3 regions of the Paenibacillus sp. IHB B 3084 genome follow, and region 2 is predicted to be linked to each of the others. Evidence: riboswitches for the same ligand, from Rfam matches in the RefSeq annotation. Region 2 holds a riboswitch; each other region holds the start of a gene.
What was found. A riboswitch is a leader RNA that binds a small molecule or an ion and turns the genes downstream of it on or off. The one in region 2 is predicted to bind glycine.
Positions count from the first base shown of each region.

Region 1 (6,171 bases), 2.1 Mb from region 2:
TACAGGTTTCTGCGGTGTACCCGGATGGAACGGTAACGGATGTCACGGATAAAGCCACATGGTCCACAAGCGACGAAAAAATTGCGACGGTGACCAAAGGAACGATTATGGCGATTGGAGCGGGTTCGGCTACGGTGACCGCGAAGTATGGTGATAAGACGGTTTCGATTAAGGCAGACGTGGAAACGTCCAGATATCTGAATTTGAGCGAGGACAAGCTGAGCCTGAATGCCAAGGAATCCAAGAAGCTCAAGCTAACCGCGACGTACGTAACAGGTACGGAAGAAGATATCACGGATAAGGCAGAATGGAAATCCAGCAATGAAGATATTGCTTTTGTCAGCAAGGGTGAAGTGACGGGCTATAAAACAGGTGAGGCTACGATCACTGCTTCTTATGGCGGCAAAACAGTCACAGCGACGGTATCTGTGAATGTGCCTGGTGATCTGGCATTGTCCTCCAAAACGGCAACGATTGATATTAATGAAGACTATGTTGCGACTCTGACTGCTACCTATGCAGATGGTCGTAAGGAAGATGTTACACAGGATGCAGAATGGACTTCAAGTGCGGAAGATGTTGCTTCGGTATCCAAAGGTACAATTACAGGTAAAGCAGCGGGTAAGGCGGTTGTTACAGCCACTTATAATGGCAAAAAGCTGACCATTAATGTACAAGTCGGTCTCGTAGACCGTTTGGAAACAGACACACGCGTGATTGCGCTTGGTGCCCAGGAAACGAAGCAGTTGAAAGTAACAGGCGTCAAGAGTGGCGGTACAAAAACAGATGTAACCAAGGATGCCACCTGGACTACCAGCAATGTGAAAGTGGTCGAGGTTAGCGAGGGCTTGATCAAAGCGAATGGCAGTGGTAAGGCTACTGTTACAGCTTCTTATGGCAAGCAAAGCATTACATTTACAGTAGAAGTGGATGTGGCGCAACATATTGAGGCGGATGCTATCGCGTTATCGCTTAAATCCGGAGATCAAAAAACCATCGCAATTGTGGTCAAATCCAGTGATGGCAAAGAAAAAGACGTTACGGCCCAAGCCGAATGGAAAACGTTAAATTATAAGGTAGCTACAGTCAAAAAGGGACAGGTTACCGCAGTAAGCTACGGTAAAACCAATATTCAGGCGAAGTTCGGCGGGAAATATATCACCGTACCGGTGGATGTCGATACGCTTAAATATTTGCAAACTGACGAAGTCTCGCTGAATTTGAAAGTAGGACAGGTAGCTAAGGTTACGGCTACAGCTACGTATAAGGATGAGTCGGAGAAGGATGTATCCAAGCCGGCTGTCTGGTCCTCGTCCCGAATTATTGTTGCTACGGTTAAAGACGGCAGCATTAAGGCACAGGGTAAAGGTAAAGCTGTCATTACGGTGAAATATGCAGGTAAAACGACGAAGGTACAGGTGAACGTTCAGTAAGAAAAAAGGGGTGTCCCAAAAGCCATGGAAATGGCAATGGGGCGCCCCTTTGCTTTAGAGAAGGATATTCGTTGGCACTCAGATGGACGCTTCGCGAACGGACCGTTGTTCCAATCGCTGTTGTGACCAGCGAGAAAAGCTTCTGCAATCCTTCTAAAATCAAAAAAACCCGTTCTTTGATAAAATGGAAGTGTCTCCCGATCTACATGCGGGAGGAGGTTTACCGCTTAGAAGCTACGACTTATCCTTCTTGGCTGGTATGTTGCGCGTAAGCGATTCCGTCAGACGCTTGCCGGTCGGCGTTTGGGCCAGGCCGCCTTTGGCGGTCTCGCGGTGCTTGGACGGCATCGCGCTGCCTACTTCGAGCATCACGTCGATGACTTCGTCAGACGGGATGGCGCTGCGCACACCCGCCAGAGCCATATCCGCAGCGGCAAGCGCGGTCACGGCTCCCAGCCCGTTGCGTACGATGCACGGAATCTCCACGAGCCCGGCGACGGGGTCGCAAATCAGGCCGAGCGTGTTCTTGAGCGCGAGGCCCACTGCATGAATGGCCTGTTCTGGCGTACCGCCGCGCAGTTCGACCATAGCGCCTGCGGCCATCCCGATGGCTGAGCCAATCTCGGCCTGACAGCCTCCCTCCGCACCGGAGATAAAGGAATTGTTGGCGATAACGTAGCCGATCGCTCCAGCGGTGAACAGTCCGCGCACCATATGCTCGTCATCCCAGCCAAACCGCTCCTGCGCGCTGATGAACACGCCGGGAATGACCCCGCATGAACCCGCGGTAGGCGTGGCAACAATGCGACCCATGGACGCATTGACCTCCGACACGGAAAGGGCGTACGCCATGGCGAGTGCCGAGGCATCGCCGGAGCAGGTTTCCCCTGCGCGCAAATATTCTGCCAGGCGCTTGCCGTCGCCGCCCGTCAATCCGCTGCGGGATACGGTGTCCTGTGTTTGCCCGCGATGAACGGCTTCCTTCATGACTTCATAATAATCAGCCATTTGTCGGAAGATTTCTTCCTCCGGTGTGTTCGTTTCTTGTACCTGTTCCTTGATCATCAGGTGCCCAATCGTAGTGGATTCCTCGGCGCACAAGGCACCTAATTCATGCAGATGGCTAAACCGCATCGGATTCAGCTCCTTTTTTCAAATTAATCATTTTGATTTCATACATATGAGGCAAAGCCCGCAGCTCGGCAATTAATTTAGCCGGAGCGGGGCTATCGGTTTCAATAGCAGTGAGCGCTTCGCCATCCCGGCCTTTGCGATCCACGTGCATGTAGGCAATGTTAATGTCAGCTGCACCCAGCGCCGAAGTCACCGCGCCCAACGTTCCGGGCTTATCCGAGTGAAGAAGCACCAGCGTAGGCAGCTCTCCGGTCAGATTGACCCGGAACTCGTTAAGCTGCTGGACATGAATGTTTCCGCCGCCGATGGAGGAGCCTAGCAGCGTGCGCTGGTCTTCACCTTTCCATAGCTCGAAGCGGACTGTGTTCGGATGGGGGGCGGGCAGTCCGCTGACAGCGAACTCTACTTCCATCCCGGCTTGCTCTGCACATTGCTCCGCATCCGGAATCCGGTGGTCGTCTGTATCGTAATTCAGCAATCCGGCGATGAGTGCCAGGTCTGTGCCGTGTCCCTTGTACGTATCGGCAAATGAGCCGTACAGCGTCAGGCGGGCACGGTCAGGTTGCGCACCGAGCCAGTGCCGGGCAACGCGTGCGAGCCGCACTGCGCCTGCGGTATGCGAGCTGGAGGGTCCGGTCATAGCCGGACCAATAATGGAAAATACATCTTTGAAACGCATGGTGTGGCCCCCTGTATGTTTGAATACCATAGTATATGGTGCTGCCGCGCCTTGCGCGGGTGCGACGGTTTCTAATGCTGACGCAGCATGTAAGCACAAAAAAAGGACAGGATAAGGAAATTTCCCTTATCTCTGTCCTCGTTACCTGAGAGTTTCGTGCGGGTGTATACCGCCTTACCCCTTGGGTGGCTTGCGCTCTCTCCAGAGTTGCGTCAGATGGCGATTCATGGACCTGAGAGATTATCCGCCAGCCGGGTGCTGGCGTCTTGCTCCTTCGGTGCCGCCGGGATGTGCTTCCCGGACAGACTCTCCCGTCATCTTCATTCGCGTATACCGTTCAACATTTCCTCCTAAGCGTAATGTATGCCATGCTCGGTGTCAATCACAGGTTGGAATTTTACAGAATCAGGAATCTTCTCAATAAAAAAGATTAAATTTTACATAATTATGGATGAAAACAGGAAGGAATTAGAAGGTTGATAGCTAATCTGATAGAGGACAAGCTAATTTATGGAATATGGGAGGGACATTTACGAATGGTAAAAGGTTTCCGGTTCACAGGTTCACGCTTAAAAGGAATGCTGCATCTGGCGGCAATCGTATCACTGCTGGTAGGACTCTTCGTTCCATTCGGCCAGGTCAAGGCAGAGGGCTCGTTGACGGTAGCGGAAGCGCTTCAGCGTCAAAGCAGCGGAGGTACGGTGACGGTAGAAGGCTACGTCGTCGGACATGCCACCGGATCGAAAACGGCTAATTTCTCTGCCCCGTTTGCAAACGATTTTAACGTACTGATTGCGGATCAGGCGAGTGAACGTAATACGTCTAATCTGTTAAATGTACAACTGACATCCGCGTATAGAGGAGCATTTGGGCTGTCAGGCCATCCTGAGCTGATCGGCAGTAAAATTCGCGTGACGGGTGCGCTCGGTGCCTATAACAATTTTGGTGGAGTGAAAAGCCCAAGCGCTCTGGAACTGGTAAGCGGAAGCGAGCCTGGTACTCCAGGTCAACCTGGTACTACATTGCCGGATGGAAAAGGCAAAAAAGTGCTGTTTGATAATACGCACGCACAGACAGCCGGAGCAGCAGATTGGGTTATTGATGGAGCCTTTTCCGATTTTGCGGGCGGACTGCGTAATGCAGGTTTTACCGTGGACCCGTTGAACCGTTCCATTCCTTTTACCTATGGAGAGCAGGCTATAACGTACGACAAGCTGCGTCCATACGATGTGTTCATCATTGGTGAAGCCAATGTTGCCTTTAAGGCATCCGAGCAGGCCGCACTGGTGCAATATGTGAAGAATGGAGGCAGCATTTTCTTCATTTCTGACCACTATAACGCTGACCGGAACAAAAACCGTTGGGATTCCTCCGAGGTTATGAACGGCTACCGCCGTGGAGCCTATTCCAATCCGGCCAAAGGCATGACTACAGAAGAAGCTGCATCACCAGCTATGCAGGGATTAACCAGTTCCGACTGGCTGGCGACGAACTTTGGCGTTCGTTTCCGCTACAATGCACTTGGTGACGTGAACGCTACGGACATCGTAGCGGCAGATCAATCCTTTGGCATTACGAAGGGTGTACGTTCGATAGCAATGCATGCTGGTTCTACACTGGCGATTATTGACCCGACCAAGGCGAAAGGAATCGCCTATATCCCTACAGGCACGAAAAAATGGGGTAATGCCGTGGACCAGGGTGTCTATATCGGCGGGGGTCGTGCTGAAGGACCTTATGCTGCTGTAGCCAAGGTAGGTCAGGGCAAGGCAGCGTTTATCGGTGATTCTTCACCAGTTGAGGATGCCACGCCGAAATATGTACGTGAGGAAAACGGACAGTCGAAGAAGACGTACGATGGATTCAAGGAAGTGGACGATTCCACCTTCCTGGTACAGACGGTCCAATGGCTCGCATGGAAGCAGGACTATACGAAGCTGTCCGATGTAGCGGGCCTGACGCTGGACCAGCCAACACAGTTGCTGCCGTTCGAGGAGCCTGCGGCTTCCACGGAACCGCAGCCTGAGCCTTGGGCTGCTCCGGCAGCGGGCTACAAATGGTATGATCCAAGAACGTTCAAATCCGGCTCCTATGGAGCGGCTTTGTAACTAACGAAGAGAGCACAATTTGAGCTGTACTAGCCAGTCGCTTGATCCCTTTAAGGGGGTCAGGCGGCTTTTTTTGCGCTGAAAATTAACCTGTGGTTGGTTATTTCATTACATTTTGTGCCAGAAAGGTCGCGCTGCTGCTGAATCATTGGTTTTATCAATGATGATGATAGTCTAATCTTAATTGATATATCCATATACTGGTGGTAGGATGAATTCAAATTATTCCGACTAAATCGGTATGTAATGTTTATGAGAGGTTTAACATCAAGCGTGGCGTGCATAAGCAGGACAAGGCCATGGAGAACGGAGGAAGCACACACATTGAGTATCGAGCCGGTGTTGGAGATCAAAGGGTTAACGGTATCTTTTCGCATTAAGGATCAATATTACCCCGCAGTTGACCATCTGGATCTGACGGTCAACCCCAATGAGGTGCTGGCTGTGGTCGGGGAATCCGGCTGCGGCAAAAGCGCGCTGGCGCTTTCGATAGCACAGCTGCACGATCTGGAGCGTACCCGCGTGCAGGGACAGATTCTTTTTAAAGGCACGGATCTGAATCGCCTCTCCACAGGGCAAATGAACAAAATCCGCGGAGCAGGCATCGGCATGATTTTTCAGGACCCGCTGACCGCGCTGAATCCGCTAATGAGCATTGGTAAGCAAATTGAGGAAAACCTCGATTATCATACGACCCTCTCTACGAAGCAGAAAAAGGCACGTGTGCTGGAATTGCTGGAGAGTGTGGATATTCCGAATCCCGTACGTGTATACGACCAGTATCCACATGAGCTGTCAGGGGGGATGCGGCAGCGTG
Region 1 covers NZ_CP013203.1:2,152,415-2,158,585, reverse strand. The annotation lists gene ASL14_RS10105 (Ig-like domain-containing protein) at 1-1,433, shown strand, start outside; gene sdaAA (L-serine ammonia-lyase, iron-sulfur-dependent, subunit alpha) at 1,668-2,567, opposite strand; gene sdaAB (L-serine ammonia-lyase, iron-sulfur-dependent subunit beta) at 2,557-3,246, opposite strand; glycine riboswitch at 3,457-3,570, opposite strand; gene ASL14_RS10090 (DUF6359 domain-containing protein) at 3,783-5,354, shown strand; gene ASL14_RS10085 (ABC transporter ATP-binding protein) at 5,679-6,171, shown strand, end outside.
Region 1: another riboswitch for glycine. It lies ahead of sdaAB (L-serine ammonia-lyase, iron-sulfur-dependent subunit beta); the one in region 2 lies ahead of gcvT (glycine cleavage system aminomethyltransferase GcvT).

Region 2 (6,171 bases):
ACTACGCCCCCTGCTATAGCAGCAAGAATCAGAATCGGCTTCATCAAAATATAAGGGAAATAAATTTCATGAATCCCGCCGAAAAAGTGAATGATGACCGCACCGGGAGCCGACGACTTCGCAGAACCTTTACCAAACAGGCAGTAGGCCAGCAAAATACCAAGCCCCGGTCCAGGGTTGGATTCCAGCATGAACAAAACGGATTTGCCTGTTCTTGAAGCTTCCTCCAGCGCAATCGGACTCAATACTCCGTGGTTCAGCGCGTTGTTTAAAAACAATACTTTTCCGGGCTCAATAATGAGATTGACGAGCGGCAACAGCCCTGCGTTCACGAGGAACTGTACCCCTGCTGACAACACTTGACTGATGATTTGTACTACCGGGCCGATTGCCACATGGGCAAGCAACGCTAAAATCGCCCCGATAATCCCTGCCGAGAAGTTATTGACCAGCATTTCAAAGCCTGATTTAACTTTGCCGTCAATCGCTTTGTCGAATTTCTTCAATATCCATGCAGCCAGCGGACCAGCTACCATCGCGCCGAGAAACATCGGAATGGCCGCCCCGACAATGACACCCATCGTCATAATGGCCCCGATCACACCTCCGCGCTGTCCGTGAATCATTGTGCCACCTGTATAACCGATCAGCAGCGGCAGCAAATAATTTTTCATCGGATCAACCAGTTGTGCAAACCCCTCATTTGGGAACCATCCGGTCGGAATAAAGAGTGCCGTGATCAATCCCCATGCGATAAAGGCCCCCATATTGGGCATAACCATACCACTGAGAAAACGGCCAAAACGCTGTACGGCAACGCGCGCTCCTCCGTTTGAACTGGACTTTGTGTCCACTGTGCTCATATTCATATCCTCCTTTTAGGTAAAAAGCATCACTACCTTTTCTTAAAATTCATACTAAATGACAACGCTATCTTCATCAACGAAATGAAAACGTACTTTCGTCATGAACGTTGATGACAACATTTAAATTTAAGATAAACAGGCGCGAAATCATTCTGCATAATTCCTCTTAATATGGCCTGTAACACGAGTGTTTAGTTGAAAAACCATCCTGTCATCGGTACAATTTATGTATGAGGTCTATCCTCTAAACAAGAGAAAAACACGTAATTACGCTTGCAAAAAAAGACAGCAAAAATAGCCGCTATGCCAATTCATCGCGACTATTTTTATACAAAATCGAGCGGACAAACGCCGCCCTTATTCAATTATCCAATCTACATTGCCCCATTATTACTCATTGGCAGTCAACTGCTCGTACTGATCCGCAGACAGCAGCTTGCTTAATGCTCCCTCCAGATCTTCCCCAATCTTCACTTCGATCATCCAGCCTTTTTCGTAGGGCGATTCGTTTACCAGCTCAGGCGTACCTTCCAGCGCTTCATTCACCTTCAACACCGTTCCCGTTACTGGAGCGAACAGGTCGGATACTGTCTTTACCGATTCAATAGTACCAATCTCCGCCCCCTGCTCAATCGCTGCTCCCTCCCCAGGCAGCTCCACAAAAACGATATCGCCCAGTTGATGCTGTGCAAAGTCCGTAATACCGATTCGTACCGTTCCATCCTCTGTGCGCTGAACCCATTCATGTTCTTCCGTGTACCACAATTGCTGCTTCACTTCACTCATCCTGCTCCGCCTCGCTTTCATATGGATTACATCGTTTTGCCTACCCGTCTATGACAGGTTAAGATTATGACAACTAGAACTATCATGTCAATAATACTAACAAAAATATTTCACATTACTCCATATATCTTTCTAACTAAAATACGACAGATTATAACAAACGCTTACATATCCTTATTTATGAATAAAATGTTTTTAACAATGTTTTTCATGACATTTTTGTTGACATTTCGAATAAATTTGCGTATTAATGGGTTATAACAAGTGCTTTTGGAAACACCCGATAATTGTAAACGCGGATGAACGTGGAGGGAGAGACTGTCAACACTCGCATCGCTGTTGCCACCTGTAAAACAAGGCAGCAAGCGAGTCGGATCAAGCTGTAACCAACCGGCAGGACCGGATGACGTATAGCTGATCCAGAGGCAGCGCCGAAGGAGTAAACCTGCACCGCAGGTGAATCTCTCAGGCAAAAGGACCTCTGCCGGACGCATCTCTGGAGAGCATTCGCCATACAGGCGGATCACCCAAGGGGAAACCCGGTACACACCGGGGTAACTCTCAGGTATCAAGGACAGAGCTGAAAAAAAGTGTGTGGACTGCCGTCCATACGTTTTTTTCGGCCTGTCTTTTTTGTTTAGCCGATCACACCGGATAGGAGTGGAAAAATGACTAACTTGCGAAAAACGCCGCTGCATTCATCCTACAGCACGCTGTCGGGGGTTCGTTGCATTGATTTTGGCGGCTGGGAGCTGCCTGTACAGTTCAGTGGCATTCAAAAGGAACATGAGGCCGTCCGGCAACGTGCAGGATTATTCGATGTATCGCATATGGGTGAATTCTTGGTCGAGGGCCAGGAAGCCGAAGCATTTCTGCAACAGGTGACGACGAACGATGTCAGCCAATTGGAGCCGGGCCAGGCCCAATATTCGCTCCTGTGTTACCCGGATGGAGGTGTAGTAGACGACCTCCTTGTCTACTACAAAGGGCCGGAGCGTTACATGCTCGTTGTGAATGCCTCCAACATCGATAAGGATTGGGATTGGCTGCTTCGCCATGCGCCTGCATCCGTTCATATGGAAAACATATCAGATGCGGTGGCACTGCTGGCGTTGCAAGGACCTGAAGCTGCACGTATTGCCGCAGCCGTGACAGACACGGACATTACAAAGCTGGCTTCCTTCCGATTCAGCGAGAATGTGCAATTATTCGGAGCAAAAGCGCTCGTCTCCCGCACCGGATACACGGGGGAAGACGGCTTTGAATTTTATGTGCCTGCTGCGAATGCACCGGCAGTGTGGGACGGATTGCTTCGCATCGGTGAGCCGTATGGTCTGGTTCCCGCCGGACTTGGAGCCCGGGATACACTGCGTTTCGAGGCGCGGCTGCCGCTGTACGGACAGGAGCTGTCCGCCACGATTTCACCGCTGGAAGCTGGTTTAGGCTTTTTCGTCAAGCTGAATAAGGGAGATTTTATCGGTAGAGAGGCTCTGCAACGCCAGAAAGAACAAGGCATTCCGCGCAAGCTGATCGGGCTGGAAATGCTTGACCGTGGCATACCGCGTGCCCATTATCCCGTTTTTGCGGAAGGACAGCACATCGGCGAGGTCACAACGGGAACCCAGTCGCCCACCTTAAAACGTAATCTGGGTTTGGCTCTGGTGGACAGTCGTTTTAGTTCCCTATCCACGCCGCTGGAGGTCGAGATTCGTGGCAAGCGCCTGCGCGCCGAGGTGGTAGCCGCACCCTTTTATAAACGTCCACACTGATTTAAACGCTCGTCTTACTATAACTATCGTGATCCGTTACTAACCGCTGCCCAGTTGGCAATCATTTATTAATCGTTTATTAATCGTTTTACGTTTTTACGATCTTGTTGGTTGAAAGGAGCCAGACCCAATGAAACAGCATCGTTATCTTCCCATGACCGAGCAGGATCAAGCTGAAATGCTGCGCGTGGTCGGCGCATCGTCCATCGACGATTTATTCAGCGATATTCCTGAGGCGATCCGGTATAAAGGGGAGCTGCCCCTGTCTTCTCGATTAGACGAAAGAGCCTTAACCCGCCACTTATCAGGACTGGCCGGGCAAAATGCCAATACAGACACGCACGCCAGCTTTCTCGGCGCAGGGATTTACGATCATCATATTCCGTCCGTCATCCAGCATATCACTTCGCGCTCGGAATTTTATACAGCCTACACTCCTTATCAGCCGGAGGTAAGCCAGGGCGAGCTGCAAGCCATCTTCGAATTTCAATCGTATATATGCGAATTAACAGGCATGGCTGTAGCCAATGCCAGCATGTATGATGGAGCGACTGCGCTGGCAGAAGCAGGCTCATTGGCTGCCGCTGCCACCCGCCGCAAGCAGATTATCGTATCGCGGACCGTCCATCCGGAGGCACGTCAGGTGTTGGCTGCCTATGCGCGCGGGCTGGATTTGGATATCGTAGAGATCGACTGTGCAGATGGTGTAACTGACGTGAAGGCATTAACGGCGGCCATATCGGAGCAGACGGCGGCAGTTTTGGTCCAAAGCCCTAATTTTTTCGGGGCCGTGGAAAATCTGAAGCCGATGGCTGACCTGATCCATGCCCACAAGGGTCTTATGGTTGTCAGCGCCAATCCGCTGGCGCTGGGCTTGCTGGAAGCACCCGGTAAGCAGGGCGCGGATATTGTCGTAGGAGACGCGCAGCCGCTCGGCATCTCCTCCTCCCTCGGTGGCCCAACCTGTGGTTACTTTGCCGTTTCTCAGGCGCATATGCGCCGTATCCCCGGACGTATAGTGGGCCAGACCACAGATCGCAACGGTAAACGCGGCTTCGTGCTGACCTTACAGGCACGGGAACAGCATATCCGCCGGGAAAAGGCCACCTCTAACATATGCTCCAATCAGGCGTTGCTCGCCTTATCCGCCTCTGTGTATTTGTCCGTCATGGGTAGACAGGGCATCGCGGAAGTAGCCGAGCTAAACTTGCACAAAAGTCGTTACGCATTGGAGCAACTACTCGGCTTGAAGGGCGTGACAGCCTCCTTTACTGCACCCACCTTTAACGAGTTTGCCCTGCGGTTACCTGAGGGTACTGATATGAATAAATTGCAAGCCGGATTGCTTGCTGCCGGATTTATCGGCGGCTACGAGTTAGGGCGGGATTATGAGAAATATGCAGGTCACATGCTGATTGCCGTGACAGAGCAACGAACAAAGGAAGAGATCGATCAATTCGTACACATCTTGGGGGATTGCTATGACACACACCACCGGACAAGATCAGGGTATACCGAATCCAGAAGTCGAATCCAGTCGAAATCAGATGAAAGAGCATGATCAGGCGCTCATTTTTGAATTGAGCAGATCAGGCCGTATCGCCTATTCCCTGCCCGAATGCGATGTTCCCCGCCGTCCGGTGGCAGAGCTTTTGCCGGATTATGCGCAGCGTAGCGAGCCTGCGGCATTGCCCGAGGTATACGAAGTAGACGTAATTCGACATTATACCGCCCTGTCACGGCGCAATTTTGGCGTGGACAACGGATTTTATCCGCTCGGCTCCTGTACGATGAAATATAACCCCAAGGTAAACGAGGATGTCGCCCGTTATGCAGGCTTCGCCAAAATCCATCCGTACCAGCCAGAGGGCAGCATCCAGGGAGCCATGGCACTGCTCCATACGCTTCAAAGCGATCTGGCCGCGTTAACCGGCATGGATGCCGTCACCCTTCAGCCCGCCGCGGGCGCCCATGGCGAATGGACCGGGCTGATGATGATCCGCTCCTACCACGAAGCGCGTGGTGAGCGGCGTACCAAAGTGCTCGTGCCGGATTCCTCGCACGGAACGAACCCCGCCAGCGCCGCTGTGGCAGGCTTCGAAACGATCACCCTCCCCTCCACACCGCAGGGGCTGGTGGATCTGGACACGCTGCGTCAAGCCGTAGGCAACGACACCGCTGCGCTTATGCTGACCAACCCGAACACGCTCGGGCTGTTCGAGAAGCAAATCGCTGACATTGCCGCGATTGTGCATGAAGCAGGTGGCCTGCTCTACTATGACGGCGCGAACTCCAACGCCATTATGGGGATCACCCGCCCCGGGGATATGGGCTTTGACGTGGTGCATCTCAATTTGCACAAAACGATGAGTACCCCACATGGCGGAGGCGGCCCCGGCGCGGGACCTGTCGGGGTAAAGCAACGGCTCATTCCGTATATGCCCAAGCCGCTTGTCGTGCGTGATCCTAAGGGCACGTACCACTGGGATCGAGAGCAGGGAGATTCCATCGGACGGGTCAAAGCCTTTTACGGCAACTTCGGCATTCTCGTCCGTGCCTATGCCTATATCCGCAGCTATGGCCCTGACGGCTTGAAGCGGGTATCCGAATGTGCCGTACTGAATGCCAATTATATGATGCATCGGCTGGCTCCGCATTTTGACATCCCTTATCCAGGCTATTGCAAACACGAATTTGTGATGTCTGGGCGCGGCTTAAAGAAATTCGGAGTGCGTACACTTGATGTTGCC
Region 2 covers NZ_CP013203.1:4,248,284-4,254,454, reverse strand. The annotation lists gene ASL14_RS19990 (PTS mannitol transporter subunit IIBC) at 1-863, opposite strand, end outside; gene gcvH (glycine cleavage system protein GcvH) at 1,257-1,652, opposite strand; glycine riboswitch at 1,952-2,143, shown strand; glycine riboswitch at 2,144-2,240, shown strand; gene gcvT (glycine cleavage system aminomethyltransferase GcvT) at 2,321-3,421, shown strand; gene gcvPA (aminomethyl-transferring glycine dehydrogenase subunit GcvPA) at 3,552-4,982, shown strand; gene gcvPB (aminomethyl-transferring glycine dehydrogenase subunit GcvPB) at 4,903-6,171, shown strand, end outside.

Region 3 (6,171 bases), 250 kb from region 2:
CTGCCATGCTCCTGTAATACGGGCATGACAGCCTTTTTAGTGTGGAATGCCTGTTCTTGTCTTGGCGTGAGAAATGTGATGAGTGTCATTGCCAGCCTTTCATCTAAAAGCCATCATTGTAGAGTTGTCATTTCGGACTGGTGAACAGGATCAGCCCAGAACAATATTTACAACAACAAAGGATGTGTAACGAATTCATGACACAGAACGTGCAATGGAAGCCTTCGCGTTTTAATGCGCGAACCGCAGTGGATGACGGCGGGCTTATGCTGTTCAACAGCTATACAGGAGCCCTCGCGGTATTTGGGCCAGAGGAAAATCAGCAGGTAGTGGCCTTGCTTGACGCCAGACCGGATGACCCTGTGCCTGAAAGCAGCCTTTCCTTGCAGGAGCAGCTTCTACAGCATGGCTTTCTGGTCAATGCTGCAACCGATGAGCTAAAACAAGCGGAGGAATTACATCAGTCTGTGCAGCAGCAGAATAGCATGCATCTGGTATTGCTCGCTACCGAAGCCTGCAACTTCCGTTGCGTCTATTGCTACGAATCCTTCCCGAGAGCGACGATGAAGAATCACGTTGTGTCCGGGCTGGAAGCCTATATTCAGCAGCAAGCTCAAAGCGGCAATCTCCAGCAGCTCACGATTAGCTGGCACGGGGGTGAGCCATTATTGGCGCCGCACGTTATAGAGCAACTATCTCAATCCTTTATTCGCTCCTGCGACCAGCATGGTGTCCTCTATGGCGCAGAAATTTCGACGAACGGCTACTATTTGTCCCGTGAACGATTTGAGCAGCTGTTGGACTGGCGTGTGGAACGATTCATGGTTACGCTCGACGGCAGCGAGGAAGTCCACGATGCACGACGCGGGCTGCATGGCGGAGGCGGTACATTCCGTCGTATCGTCGATAATCTTCTGTCTTTAAAAGACGTACAACGACCGTTTGAGATTAATTTGCGCGTTAACTTCGATAACAGTAACCTGGAGGCCGTCACTGACTTTATCCCGCAGCTTACGGAATGGTTTGCAGATGATCCCCGATTTAAAGTATATTTCCGGCCTGTCGGCTGTATGGGGGGCGAAAATGATCTGAATTTGCCCGTATGCGACGACCGTACGAAAGACCGTAAAATATGGGAGTTTAACGAAGCAGCCATTGCACAGGGATTGACTGTCAGCTCCTTTATCTCGGATATCCTGCTCCCTACAGGAGCCATATGCTACGCAGCCAAGCCCAATTCCCTGATTATAGGATCAGACGGAAAGCTGTACAAATGCTCAGTCGCCATAGATCAGGAAAACAATCAGTTGGGCCAGATTCACGGGGATGGGAGCATGGAGCTGGATCTCGATAAAATGGCGCTGTGGACCACTTCAGGTGAAGAAACGGACGCAAAGTGCCAAGCCTGCTTTTTCCGACCTGCCTGTCAGGGGAATCATTGCCCCCTGTACCGGATGCGCACGGGGAACCGCCCTTGCTCCTACGAAAAACGGCAGATCAAGCGAACCTTGCGTACGGTATGGCTGCAATCCCAATCGGAGGAGGTGAAATAACATGAAGATTATTCGTCCTGCTGTACGACCTACAGCGATTACAACTGGCCGTCTGTCCAAATCTGTACCCGGCAATTTAAGCTAATCCTAAAGTAGGCTAAGTACACATATCTATAGAGCGCCCGAGCTTCATCCTGCTCTATAACGCAAAAAGGGAGTGCCCTCCCAGCCTGTAATGGCTGAGGGACACTCCCTTTTCGTTGTTTCTTTACGAGCTAACTGTTTGTCCTTTTTCTTCTATGTCTATGGCTGCTCCTGCACTGGCACCTGCAATTATTCCCTTTTTCTTGTTGGGATACAGGGAATCCATATAGGTACGGGTTTCTGCAACTACAATTCCCGACAAGCCAAGCAGTGCAATCAAGTTCGGGAAGGCCATCATGGCGTTAAAGATATCTGCCAGTAACCAGATCGCATCCAGCTTAATAAACGCGCCTCCGGCAACCAGTGCAATGAACAGATAACGGTACGGTTTAATCCATTTGACACCCAGCAAATATTCAACACAGCGTTCTCCGTAGTAGTTCCAGCCAAGCATCGTGGTGAACGCAAACATAATCAGAATGATTGTGAGCAGTTCCGCACCAAGCGGGAATGCGCTGGAGAAAGCTTGCTGCGTCATCAAGCCCGCATCGGTAGGACCGCTCCATACGCCGCTAACCAGCAGCGTCAACCCGGTCATCACACAAATAATCATCGTATCTATAAAGACACCTGTCATGGAAATCAACCCCTGCTCCGCAGGCCATTTGGTTTTGGCGGCTGCGGCTGCAATCGGTGCGCTTCCCAATCCGGCCTCATTGGCAAAAATCCCTCTGGCTACCCCGCTGCGCATTGCCAGCATAATTGTAGCCCCGGCAAATCCACCCGTCGCAGACGTCGTGGAAAATGCCGAATGCAGCACAAGCGCGAGTGCGGCAGGAATCTGATCGGCGAACCGAATCAGTACGATCATACAGATCAGCACGTACAAGCCTGTTTTGAAGGGAACGACTTTGGTCGATACCTTGGCAATGCTTTTGAGCCCTCCAATGGTAACGAGTCCCGTAAGGGTAGCAATGATCACTGCCGTTACAATCGGCGGAACACCAAAGCTGTTTTCGGTCGAGGATACAATCGCTTTGACCTGCGGAAACGTTCCAATCCCGAACAGCGCCACCAGCATCCCGGAAAAGGCGAACAGCATCGCCAGCGGTTTAAAGCGGCGTCCAAGCCCTTTTTCAATATAATACATAGGGCCGCCGGAAAATTGTCCATTCCGATCCTTCACCCGGTATTTTACCGCAAGCACACCTTCCGCATATTTCGTCGCCATCCCGAAAAAGGCTGCAACAACCATCCAGAACAAGGCACCCGGTCCCCCCAGCTTAATCGCTGTTGCAACGCCGACGATACTTCCTGTACCTACTGTAGCCGCCAGCGCCGTACTCAGGGCCGCAAAGCTGCTGACATCCCCGCTACCTTCATTTGGGGCCTTGCCGATCAGCTTGATCGCCAGAGGCAGGCGGAAAACCTGCAACATTTTCAAACGTATGGTCAGCCACAGACCTGTTCCCATGACGAGAATGATCAGAGGGGCACCCCATATCCAACTGCTAATCGCTTCTAACACATGTACCAAATTCATTTCAACCCGCTCCTCCAGCATATTAAAAAACAAAAAAGAGTCAAATCCGCTGATTCGACTCCTGGAGAGGTTAAAGGCACGAAAAAATACAACCATCTTGTGCAGGATTCAGCCACTAACAGCTCATAAAAAAGCCTAGGGCATCCCCTGTCACAGGTTATTCGCGTCTCTGTCCTTTTGCCTGAGAGTTTAAGCAGATGATATCTGCGGTGCACCTTCGGCGCCCAATTAAGGGTCTCTCCAGAGTTCTGTCCGTTTACGGTCCCGCTTGTTGCTGTTATCAGCCCAAGCACCTGAGAGTTTTGCCCCTTCGGTCGGAACTTACGTTCCATCTCCCGCAAACATCAACCAGACATATGAAATTGTTTTTTATTATACAGAAAACTTTCAGCTTTTTACAAGTGAAAAATTTGTGAAGTCGTTTGGTTATCTTAAGATGAGCCTATAAAATAAAGGCGGGCGCAGCCAGATTCATCCTCATGATGTTCTCTGCCGCACCCGCCCCCAGGCCATATTGGGTTATATTCAGTTAGCTTGGATTACAGTTCTTCGCCGTTGGTGGCAATTACATTTTTGTACCAGTCAAAAGAATCCTTCTTGGAGCGCTTCAGTGTTCCGTTACCGTCATCGTCCAGATCAACATAAATAAATCCGTAACGCTTGGACATTTCGGAAGTGGACATACTCACGAGGTCGATAGGTCCCCAGCTAGTGTAACCGATCAGATCCACACCGTCCGCAATCGCTTCCTTCATTTGAGCGATATGTTGGCGCAAATAATCAATGCGATACGTGTCGTGAATGGAGCCGTCTTCTTCCACCTTGTCATATGCACCCAAGCCGTTTTCCACGATGAACAGCGGCTTTGATAACGGTCATATAATGTGTTCAGCGTAACACGCAGGCCGATCGGATCAATCTGCCAGCCCCAGTCAGAGGATTGCAAATATGGATTTTTCACGCCGCCAATCAGGTTCCCCGCTGCTTTCTCGCCTTCCGGACCTGCAGAGACAGTCAAGGTCATGTAATAGCTGAATGAGATGTAATCGACCGTGTTGTTTTTCAGAATTTCGGCATCGCCGGGTTCTGTGTGCAAAACAATATTATTTTCTTCAAAATAACGGTTCATATAATTTGAATATTTCCCACGGGCATGTACATCCGTAAAGAACAGATTCATCTGGTTTTCATGCTGACTTTTCAGCACGTCTTCCGGGTTACACGTATGTGCATAGCTTTCCATACGAGCCAGCATACATCCGATTTGAGAGCCAGGAATAATCTCATGGCCTCGTTTTGTCGCCAATGCGCTCGCCACAAACTGGTGATGCAGGGCTTGATAGATCGCTTGCTGCTTGTTATCTACACGGTCAATGACCACACCGCCACCTGTGAACGGACTCATCGTCATCACATTGATCTCATTAAAAGTCAGCCAGTATTTCACTTTATCCTTATAACGTGTAAACACCGTTTCGGCATAATTTACGTAGTGCTGTATTACTTCGCGACCCAGCCACCCATTATACTTCTGTGTCAGACCTAGCGGTGTTTCGTAATGGGACAATGTCACCAGTGGCTCTATCCCATACTTGCGCAGCTCGTCAAATACATTATCGTAAAATTGCAGTCCTGCTTCATTCGGCTCTGCATCATCGCCATTCGGGAAAATCCGCGACCAGTTGATGGACATACGGAATACCTTAAAGCCCATTTCCGCAAACAATGCGATATCTTCTTTGTAATGATGATAGAAGTCCACACCTTCGCGCTTTGGAAAACGGGCATTTACCTTGCCAGCCAAAATGTCTTCGAGTCGCTCGGACGAAATCTCTATAGCATGATCGTTTGTGCGCTCTGCTTTGGGTACATAGGCAATTACGTCCGCACTGGACAATCCTTTTCCATCTACGTCAAAAGCGCCTTCCAATTGGTTGGCTGCGGTTGCCCCGCCCCACAGAAAGTTTTTCGGAAATCCTTTTAATGTCTTAGTCATAGTATAAGAGCCTCTTTTCTTAGTTTATAGGTTAACACTTGTGGAGCATTCCAATCAGGTGTTGTCCTGCGCAAACAGCTTGATATCTTCTTTGTAACGATGGTAAAAATCAATACCTACCAGCTTCATATTGTCTTCTGTAGGCACTTCTGTAATAGAGCCCTTGATTCCTTGTGGCGATACGTCCTGAGTGGACCAGCCATTACCATCCTCGTTATAAGCACCCTCACACTGGTTATGGCATAACTTCCTTTCTTGATGGCAAGTCTATCGCCGGAAATCAACGATGGACGGGGAAGGCTGCTTAAAGCCGTTTTCCAATATTTCAATTGTCAGCAAAATCTCCTCGTCCTTCACCAGCTTGGGTGTGCCGTTCACGATAGACGCATACAATGAGTCATACAGTTGTCCATAATCTCCTACCGGTGTAGGAATGGTTTCTTCAATAGCTTCACTGCTACCGGGTAGCACGTATTTAAGCTTGCCATAGGAAGACGGATCATCCAGTCCGAAACCTTCCGCATCCGGGGTCTTGCCGGCTTTCAGCCAGGTTTCCTGCTGATCGTCCCCCCATTTGACAAAGCTGCCTTTCGTCCCGTGAATGGTGAACTGCGGGTAAGGCAGACACACCACAAGAGAGGTTTTGACAATCACTTTTTTGTCCGGGTAATACAATATGGTTTCATTGTAATCATCAGCGCCCTGAGGAGTACGAATGGACTTGATGTCATACCCGACTTGCTCCGGTCTGCCAAATAAGGCGATGAGCCTGTCCAATGTATGAACACCGAGTCCGTAGTACATTCCGTTGACAGGATTGCCGCCGGGCATACTGGCATCGGGACGGAAATAGTCGTAATGGGATTCAATTTCGACGATGTCGCCCAGTTTTCCGGAATGGAGAGCTTCCTTGAACGCCAGATAATCGCTGTCAAACCTACGGTTTTGATAAGGCATAATGATGAGATTATGTTCCTTGGCGAGTTGGGTCAGTT
Region 3 covers NZ_CP013203.1:3,996,606-4,002,776, reverse strand. The annotation lists gene ASL14_RS18760 (radical SAM/SPASM domain-containing protein) at 198-1,553, shown strand; gene ASL14_RS18755 (alanine/glycine:cation symporter family protein) at 1,762-3,180, opposite strand; glycine riboswitch at 3,340-3,434, opposite strand; glycine riboswitch at 3,452-3,528, opposite strand; partial or broken gene ASL14_RS18750 (glycoside hydrolase family 1 protein) at 3,720-5,176, opposite strand; partial or broken gene ASL14_RS18745 (family 1 glycosylhydrolase) at 5,243-5,413, opposite strand; gene ASL14_RS18740 (oxidoreductase) at 5,444-6,171, opposite strand, start outside.
Region 3: another riboswitch for glycine. It lies ahead of ASL14_RS18755 (alanine/glycine:cation symporter family protein); the one in region 2 lies ahead of gcvT (glycine cleavage system aminomethyltransferase GcvT).